Regions from separate parts of the Vibrio sp. WZ-1 genome, predicted to be linked through region 1. Evidence: predicted binding sites of a transcription regulator. Region 1 holds the regulator's gene; each other region holds the start of a gene.

Region 1 (3,280 bases):
CTGGTCCAGAAACCAAATAGAGCAGCACCCAGAAGCGTTACTACGGCAGCTCCGGGAATGGAGAAAGCGGTGATAGCTATATACGCAAAGAAATAAGTTGCTGCAGCAAGTACGAAATTTTGGCTAATAAAAGTGTTCAACGCCTCTTGCTGTGCCTTGGCGTTTTCTAGGGTTAGATATTGACCAAAACTCACACCTAAAAAGACAATCGTCGCGAGTAGGATCAGTCCTAAAATCAGTTTCTTATTCATATCTATCACTCCATTTCTGCTTCTTAGATAATAAGACAGAATGGAGTGAGAAAAAATTTCAAAAAAACCGCAGTGTAAAACTGCGGTTTATGAATTCCTGGAGCTCAAACTTGTGTTATGAGAGGTGGTTAATTAGCTCTTCTCGACGAGATTGAGGTACAACACTCCAATGAGTACCATTAATGGCGCCCTCAAGGGCCCACAGTAACTCGATGCTTACAGAAGCTGTATGTGTTTCTTGGATCGCCTTGTACGCGTTTAACGCCCCTTGTTCTTCAAGCTGCGTAACAGAATCTATGCCTGCTTTCTTAAGCATTCTCTCTGTTGCTAGCCTAAGGTTCGGTAGATCTTTTAAACGAGTCGGTTTAGAGCTGGCTTGCTGTTCTTTTTCAAGCTTTGCAGTTTCGAGCGAACTTTTGGCTACTTCCACTAAGTGTTGTGGTGTGTCCCAAAGGTCTGGTGAAACGGCATAGTACTTTGTGACTACAGGAAATCCACGCTTCTTGTATACGTAAGGTTTAAGTCCCTGAGTTTCAAAGTCTGAAGATGTCTTTTTATCGGCTCTGATATGAAGCTGGTTGTTAACGACTAATGCAAACATTGTTTCATCAGCAAAAAGGCCAAAGCCGCCAAACATTGAGCGTGACTTGATCGTACCAAGCACCTCAAAAAGCTTCATAGAGTCTTTGAGTATCGGTTTATCCATGATGTGTTATCTCGGTGTAATTTAAATTACGCCACCAAAAATCAGGTCCGAGAGATTAGCAAACGCATGCAGACACAATGTCATTAAAGGGTAAACTCGTCATATGCATACTTGCCATCGGTAACCCCGCTACCATGCTATCTCATGCGATAGTTTAGGCCGGAAGCTTTGCGTCCCACTCTTTAGAGTGGTTTGCCCTGTGCGTGACACTGAAAGCATACTTCCTACATTGGACTAATATCACATTCTGCGCTTGTAAATGTGATCTTGGTTCAGTTAATAGTTATTTTTTCGTGAGTTAAGTTTCATAGATTAACAAAGTGGTCTACCAGGAAATTGTCAGCGCTAGAGAGTTGACTGTACGAAGAAATAACAAGTCTGCAAAGTTCTACATACAGAACTGTTGTCATGGATGGGTTGTTAAATAAAAAGCATCCATATGGATGCTTTTTGATGATGAGTAAACGAGCACTAAAGATTAGTTGATCTTTCTAACCGTGTTTCTAATCACGATCTCTGGCTGCATTTCAAACACTCGTTTTTCGTGTTCTTTATCTTTGATACGCTCTAGTAGGATCTCAAAAGCGTTTTTACCCACACGACGTTTTGGTTGGTGGATAGTCGTTAGTGGTGGTGAGAAGTACTCTGCCAGCTCAATGTTGTCATAGCCGATAACAGAAACATCATCTGGTACCTTGATACCGTTCTGCTGAAGGCGGCTCATCAAGCCAAGTGCCATCGTGTCATTGAAACAGAAAACTGCGGTAGGGCGTTTTTCCATTGCAGTAATGTTATCTGCCGCTAGCACAGCGGTATCACACTCAAAGTTGCCTTCAAGAATCCAATCTTCGTTAACCGCAAGGTTTGCTTCTGCCATTGCACGACGATAACCCGCAATACGCTCTTGGCACGCAGCTTTTTCGAAGTGACCGCTTAAACACGCGATGTCTGTGTGACCATTGTCGATCAGATATTTTGTCGCGATGTAACCGCCTTCTTCTGAGTTATCAATGATCTTGTCTGCTTGTGAGCTTTCTGGACCCCAGTCCATCACAACTTTAGGTATGTCTGAGTGACGGTCAAGCATCTCTTTTAGTTCTTCCGTCAGATCAGAACACATTACTAGAATGCCATCTACACGCTTTTCAGCGAGCATGCGGATGTAGTCACGTTGCTTCTCGTAAATACCGCCCGTGTTACATAGGATAAGAGTGTAACCTTGACGGTAACAGTAGCTCTCAACACCATCGATTACTTCAGAGAAGAACAGGTTGGTAGATTGAGTTACTAGCATACCGATGGTACGAGTTGAGTTGCACTTTAAACTGCGTGCAACGGCACTTGGTGCGTAATTAAGTTCATCCACCGCTTTCATTACTTTTTCTTGAGTTGCTTCTGCAACAAAGCGAGTTTTATTAATTACGTGCGAAACCGTAGTGGTAGAAACGCCGGCTAAGCGAGCAACGTCTTTAATAGTGGCCATAAATGATGTCCTGTATCGAGCTACTGTAAATACCGTAGTGAAGACAACCATACGCTTAGGGTCTTGCGCAAACCGAGCAACTGCGAATAGGGGCATTGCTGAGATATTTGGCAGCGGTTGTTCCGAAATCGGTATAAAAAGGTTTGTAGCAACATTTATCGCTGAGTCTCATATTCCTTTCTTATACTAAGTGAGGAATTGGTCAGCAATCCTGTTAAGAAAACACAAAAACCGCTTTATTTCAGCGGTTTACATATAAATCATATTTAATCGTTTGCGCTCACATTTTAGACTGATGCGGGCAAGCTGGCAATGTTTTAAGCAGCTGTTTTGTGCCTCGGAGGTCACAGTTTAACGGCTAAATGGATTGTATTTCTCTGCGCCAGATTAAAAACAAACGAATAAAATAGGGAGTCTGAATGACAGACTCCCCAAAATAGGCGGCAATTATTCACCAAGAAGGTAGGTGCTGTCCAGTTTACAAAATGCAATTAATAGTTGCGCGACACTAACATAGAAGCCAAATTCATCGAATTGCTTACATTTAGCGGCAAACTGAGGTAGCCATGTCAAAAGGTGTTGCTGGATGAACTCATTTTGCTTTTCGAATGCATCTTCCATGTGTTTTTCCTGCTCGAGTTCATTTGAGCGGATAATCATATTGCCTAAAAAATCTAACTCGACTGCTAAATGATCCGCAGGCTCTTTTAGATTTTCGTCAACTTGCACACCAAAGTCTGCCATCAGCCTTTCCATCTCTTCTGCTGGTTTATCGTTTAATAAACCAGATTCACCGATGTACATTGAGGCATAAGGTAGCGCACCGTGCTTTTCTGTTTT
Region 2 (3,280 bases), 200 kb from region 1:
CTAAGAGGGAGTTCGAGGGGGTTGCTACTCCGCACTAAATCCAGCTTCGGCATTTGAATTAGTCAGGGAACCAAAAGCGAATGCAGCCCAGTCCTCCCCCTTTCCAAGGGGAGTTAGAGGGGGTTATTACTCCGAACTAAATCCAGCTTCGGCATTTGAGTAAGTCAGGAAACAAAAAGCGAATGCAGCCCAGTCCTCCCCATTTTCAAGGGGGAGCTAGAGGGGGTTATTACTCCGAACTAAACTTAGCTTCGGCATTTGAATTAGTCAACGAACCAAAAGCAAACTCAGCCCAGTCCTCCCCCTTTTCAAGGGGGAGTTAGAGGGGGTGTTGCTCCGAACCAAATCCAGCTTCGGCATTTGGATAAGTCAGCGCACCAAAAGCTAGCTCAGTCCAGTCCTCCCCCTTTTCAAGGGGGAGTTAGAGGGGGTTGCTGCTCTGAACTAAATCCGGTTTCGGTATTTGAATCACTCAGCGATCCAAAAGTTAGCTCAGTCCAGTCCTCCCCATTTTCAAGGGGGAGTTAGAGGGGGTTATTACTCCAAACAAAAAGGGCTCCTTGCGGAGCCCTTTTAGTATCGGTAATTCTTTATTTCTTCGTATGGAACTGCTCGCAAGCCAGCATTGTGTTCTCAATCAGGCTTGCTACCGTCATCGGGCCAACGCCGCCCGGTACTGGGGTAATGAAGCTCGCATTCTCACGTGCTTTATCGTATTCCACGTCACCGACTAGCTTGCCAGACTCAAGACGGTTGATACCCACATCGACCACAACTGCGCCTTTCTTAATCCACTCACCAGGAATGAAGTTTGGTTTACCAACTGCAACCACAACTAGATCAGCTTGGCGAACGTGGCCTTCTAGGTCTTTTGTGAAGCGGTGACAAGTCGTTGTTGTACATCCAGCAAGAAGCAGCTCAAGCGTCATTGGGCGGCCAACGATGTTCGATGCGCCAACAACAACCGCGTGCTTACCACGTAGTTCAATGTTGTAACGGTCAAGAAGAGTGATGATGCCTTTTGGTGTACAAGAGCGAAGCTTAGGAATGCGCTGCGCTAGACGGCCCACATTGTAAGGGTGGAAACCATCTACGTCTTTTTCTGGGTGAATACGCTCAAGAACGTGTGTTGCATCAATGCCAGCAGGAAGTGGCAACTGAACAAGAATGCCGTCGATTTCTGCATCGTTGTTCAACTCATCAATCAGAGCCAACAACTCTTCTTCTGAAGAGGTTGCAGGAAGGTCAAAAGACTTAGATACAAAGCCAACTTCTTCGCATGCACGGCGCTTACTGCCAACGTATACCTGAGATGCTGGGTCTTCGCCAACTAAAACCACTGCCAATCCTGGCGCACGTAGTCCTGCTTCTTTGCGAGCTTTCACTCGAGCCGCAACTTCCGAACGAACAGTTTGGGAGATAAGGGTTCCATCAATATTTTGAGCAGTCATGACTTTCCTTAATAAATTGAGAAGGCAAATTAATCGCTGCGCATTGTCGCAGAAAAAATGTGAGACATCCATACGCAAACGTTTGCTTTGTGGTGTTTTTGAACATTTCTCATTTCAATGCCCTTTTTTTAGGCACTCAGATCAGAATGTTATGAAAACCCGTTGATTTAAGCGTTTGAACTCGTATAATCCTGTCCCTGTAGCGCGCCCTTAGCTCAGCTGGATAGAGCACGTCCCTTCTAAGGATGTGGTCATAGGTTCGAATCCTATAGGGCGTGCCATTTATTTAGAAACCCCGATAGCTCCTCGAGTTATCGGGGTTTTGTCGTTTTTAGACTGCAGAATTTTTAACGCAACCTCCCCTACAACTTCTGCACTACCTGCTAGTCTTTGCAATCAATAGCACTTACTATGTGTTCACTTCAATTGCAGTCTTATCTTTATGTCCTCAACTTCTAATTTCTATAACCAAAATGCGAGCTCATTAGCGGAGCAATACAACTCGACGACGTTTGAGAACGTTCATGCGAGCTGGCAGGCTTTTTGGCCTCATGCTGGCGGTCGGGTATTGGATGTGGGAGCGGGGTCTGGGCGAGATGCAAAATGGATGATGGAGCAAGGTTGTGAGGTGATTGCTCTTGAACCAGCGGCAACTCTACTAGAGCTTGGTAGAGTTAAGACGGGTGATTTGGTTACTTGGCTTGATGATGCCTTGCCTGCACTTGAGAAAACGACCAATTTAGGGCTTCGCTTTGATCTGATATTAGTGAGTGCGGTTTGGATGCATCTTGCTACTTCTCATCGTGAACGCGCTTTCCGTAAGCTCTCTAATCTACTGGCACCCAATGGTCGATTGGTCATAAGCCTTCGCCATGGTGAATTCACTGATGGGCGTAAAGCTTATCCTGTCTCTGTTCAAGAGTTAGAACAGCTGGCAAAGAACAGTGCGCTTATGGTTAGGCATGTTTCTGAAAGCGATGATCAGCTTAAGCGTGATGACATTCATTGGCAGACGGTTGTTATTTCAAAGTAAGAGAAGGAGAGGTTGTGTCTCTTCAATATTATGTGAATAAATTCTGTAACTTGAACGTAAATAGTTCAAATGGAAAAAAGAGTCCCCACAAAGTGTGTATGTTACTCGCTGTTATGGACTTAATTCGGGCTGGCCATATCGCTACCAACAAGATTGAATTTAACTCTATCCTTAAAGAGCGGTTCACATACCATTTTGAAAACCTAGCAGTAGGGAATGATCGAAATACGCCAGAAAACCCTTACTTCTTTTTGAGAAGTGAGGGTTTTTGGCATCACTCTTACAATGATGGGTATTATCCAGAAAATACAAAGAGGTACTCACCTAAAGCCATCTCATATGCTTACGTCGACGATGAGTTATTTGAATACATGAGTAGCAGTATTGTCTCAAATGAATTGAAAGAAGCGCTTGTATCTAACTTATCAGACCTATCTTCATTATTTCATCGGTGGCTACTTGATTTGGGTAAATCAGAGAAGACGGCAAAGAACTATGTAGGTGCAGTCCGTGGCTCGATATCAAACTGGTTAATGGATGCCGAAAAAATCGAAAAGCCGCTAACAGACCTTAAATCATACTCCGACTTTAAGAGCTATAGGCTTAAAGCTGAGCATCTACCCGAATTTCAAGTTCGCGATATCAAAGGTAAAGGTATGTATAGTGCTGCGCTGTCCCACTATGACACCTTCCTGGCTGATTTATCACAAATTGATGTCAACGCTGATATTCGAAAGGTAATGAATGACCAACAGCTGAGTACTACTGAAAAGACAGTTTTAGTTAATACTAGAAT
Region 3 (3,280 bases), on a different contig from region 1:
GTCTTAGTCCACAAAAGTGAAGCTCAAAGCTCGAATCCACAATCAGCCGACAAGTAGAAGAAAAATGAGAGATCAAGAATTTTGGCACTACAAATGGGCGAGTAACCAAATTGGTTTCCACCTTGAAGATGTGAATCCACTATTACCTGCGTTTTGGCAGGATACAAAGCCAACACGTGAAGATACCGTATTGGTTCCATTATGCGGCAAGTCAGAAGACCTAATTTGGCTTGCGATGAAACATAATGAAGTGCAAGGTGTGGAGCTAAGCCAAATAGCTGTACGCGCATTTTTTGCTGAACATTTTTATACGCCTATGGTGACGCCAGTAAATGGCATGCATGAACTGTATCAGTTCGATGAACTGTCTATCTATACGGGGGACTTTTTCACCGCTCCTGTGACTAAGGCAGACATTATTTATGATCGTGCGGCGCTTGTGGCGTTGCCTCAAGAGATGAGAGAAGAGTACGCCGCGCGCGTTAAGCAGTTACTAAATCCGGGTGGGCGAATTTTATTAGTGACGCTCAACTATCCTCAGGATGAGATGGCAGGACCTCCGTTTAGTGTTCCAGTTGAGGAGATTGAACAATTGTTTTCGGGTTACAAAATTACGTGTTTGAACGTAGACAAGGCCGATGAGAACCATCCTAAAATCGCTAAGAAAGGACTCAGCCGCTTCTCCGAAGAAGTGTATTTGATTGAGAGCAAATAAAGGGCTACTTAAGTTTATACAAAGAAAAAGCGCAGCCAATTGAGCTGCGCTTTTGTTTTTCTTGAGTGGATTCGCGGAATTAGTAAATGATCTGCACTTTAGAAGCGCTGTTCACTGCATCTTCAATCGAATCTTCAATAGTCTTACGGCGCGTTAAAACAACACCTAAGCGACGGCGACCATCGATTTCTGGCTTACCAAACAGACGAACTTGAGTTTGCGGCTGAGCCAGTGTTTTGCCCAAGTTGTCAAAGCGAATATCAGTTGAGGTACCTTGGCCAAGAATTACTGCAGATGCAGATGGACCATATTGAACGATGTTGTTGATTGGCATACCTGTAAATGCGCGAACATGGAGCGCAAACTCAGACATCTCTTGAGAAATCATAGTCACCATGCCAGTATCGTGCGGGCGAGGGGAGACTTCGTTGAAAATAACTTTGTCGCCTTTAACAAACAGCTCGACACCGAAGATACCGAAGCCGCCAAGGGCATCAACCACTTTTTCTGCCGTGTATTCAGCGGCTTTTATTGCGTTCTCTGACATGGCTTGTGGCTGCCAGGATTCACGGTAATCACCATCTTCTTGGCGATGTCCAATCGGAGCACAGAAATGTACGCCGTCCACTGCACGTACCGTTAGAAGTGTGATTTCATAGTCGAAATCAATAAAGCCTTCAACAATGACCCGACCAGCGCCCGTGCGGCCGCCTTCTTGCGCATATTCCCAAGCTGTCAGAACATCGTCTTCTGTTTTAATCACGCTTTGGCCTTTACCAGAAGAGCTCATCACCGGTTTAACAACACATGGGATACCAACATGTTCCACAGCTGCTTTGAAGTCTTCAACGTTATCGGCAAACTGATAAGGGGAGGTGGTTAAACCTAATTCTTCTGCGGCCAAACGACGAATACCTTCACGGTTCATAGTCAACTTGGTGGCTTGCGCTGTAGGGACTACGTTCAACCCTTTTTCTTCTAACTCGACCAACTTATCTGTTGCGATAGCTTCAATCTCAGGAACCACATAAGCAGGTCGTTCTTTGTTGATGATCTCTTCCAACGCTTGACCATCAAGCATGTCAACGATGTAGCTACGATGAGCCACTTGCATAGCGGGTGCATCGGCATAACGGTCACAGGCGATCACTTCTAAGCCAAGACGTTGGCATTCAATCGCTACTTCTTTGCCAAGCTCGCCAGAGCCCAAAAGTAATACACGGGTAGCATGATTGCTAGTTGCAGTACCGAACATAGTGTTCCCTTACAAAATAAAGTGGTGAGACAGAAATTGCAGGGGATCATACTTAATTTTCAGTATGAAGCAAACGTTTGCGTGTGGTTTTTGATAATAAAAAAGCTCTACATAACGTAGAGCCTTCTAGTATCAACTTGCGAGTGATTAAACGTTAACAAAACTCACAGGTATATCTGGGTTCAGAGCCTCAAGCGTGGATTGTGTATCTGCTAGGTGGCTGATCTTGCCTTGCGAGTTCTCGACTAGTGCAGCGGCTTTGATGTCTTCAAACTGCTCTCCAGCCATCAGGATTTGAATCAGTGCAACCTGAAGTGGAGGTAGGCTAGGGTTGAACGCTGCGTTTTCTGCATAAGCGCCTTGGAATACACGACCATTGTTCATTTCAAGAGCAATACCACTGAGGTTGTTCGTGTAAGGGGCGTGGCTGATGTTCATTGCGTTAACAGCAGCTTGGATCAGAGCATCGTCTTCATCGTAAGCAAACTCGTGTTTTACTTCCGCCATCAAGCCTGACTCGATACCTAAATCTGCAGGGCCAAATGCTTCAGGAAGGTAGTGGTGTAGTGACTTTTCTTCGCGTTCTGGTAATTGGATCTTCAGCTCTTTCGCGGTGCTTAGTTCATTCATGAACTGTCGACAGTGTCCGCATGGGCTGTAGTTGATGGTGATGTCTTTTACACCACGTTCGCCTTTCATCCATGCATGGCTGATTGCACATTGCTCTGCGTGAACGGTTTGCCCTAGCTGAACGCCGAAGAATTCCATGTTCGCACCGAAGTAAAGGCGACCTGATAGGCCACGAACGATCGCGCCAACATAAAATTCAGAAATTGGAGCGTAAGAGAACGCTGCGGCAAAAGGAAGTAGAGCAACACGAAGCTCTTTATCAGAAAGATTGGTAGCGTTTAGCAGCTCATCAAACTGTTGCTCAGAAATAGTAGCATCAAAATCGTCTGCTTGGACGATAGGAGCAAGATGTTTTGAAAGTGCTTCAGGAGCGCTTGCTAGCGCCTGTTCAATGCGACTTTTCATGTTGAATCCTTGTTAGTGCATGGACAGTTATTCTATGTGAAGGATGAAAATGTTCCGTGCTTTAGATCACGTTAATGAATGTAATGGCATTTTGCGTTACATAATTAGGGTGAGGTCACACATGTATTCGATTTCATCATGATTTAACGTTATCTCTGTCCCACTAATAACTATATCAACGTATATTCATAGTGCGAGTTTTCTAGAAGGGATGATGACCTACTCAGTGTTGATCTCGGTAAACCGAGCAGGTCATGAAGCGATTTATTGGTATA

The links. Region 1 encodes PurR, which represses purine synthesis genes. Its sites were predicted from a motif close to TNANGNAAACGTTTNCNTNA; they were not measured.
Region 2: the regulator PurR is predicted to act here: its motif matches at 1,522-1,541, upstream of folD (bifunctional methylenetetrahydrofolate dehydrogenase/methenyltetrahydrofolate cyclohydrolase FolD).
Region 3: the regulator PurR is predicted to act here: its motif matches at 2,036-2,055, upstream of purT (formate-dependent phosphoribosylglycinamide formyltransferase).

Annotation. Positions count from the first base shown of each region.
Region 1 is NZ_JBQEQR010000080.1:113,706-116,985, reverse strand. It holds gene ACTS60_RS17160 (TVP38/TMEM64 family protein) at 1-251, opposite strand, end outside; gene ACTS60_RS17155 (TfoX/Sxy family DNA transformation protein) at 367-957, opposite strand; cyclic di-GMP riboswitch class I at 1,074-1,164, opposite strand; gene purR (HTH-type transcriptional repressor PurR) at 1,436-2,440, opposite strand; gene torD (molecular chaperone TorD) at 2,888-3,280, opposite strand, start outside.
Region 2 is NZ_JBQEQR010000080.1:315,251-318,530, reverse strand. It holds gene folD (bifunctional methylenetetrahydrofolate dehydrogenase/methenyltetrahydrofolate cyclohydrolase FolD) at 591-1,451, opposite strand; tRNA gene ACTS60_RS17995 (tRNA-Arg) at 1,656-1,732, shown strand; partial or broken gene ACTS60_RS17990 (class I SAM-dependent methyltransferase) at 1,894-2,478, shown strand; gene ACTS60_RS17985 (HNH endonuclease) at 2,499-3,280, shown strand, end outside.
Region 3 is NZ_JBQEQR010000085.1:459,681-462,960, forward strand. It holds gene ACTS60_RS22785 (thiopurine S-methyltransferase) at 65-715, shown strand; gene purT (formate-dependent phosphoribosylglycinamide formyltransferase) at 795-1,970, opposite strand; gene cdd (cytidine deaminase) at 2,118-3,005, opposite strand; gene ACTS60_RS22800 (LrgB family protein) at 3,270-3,280, opposite strand, start outside.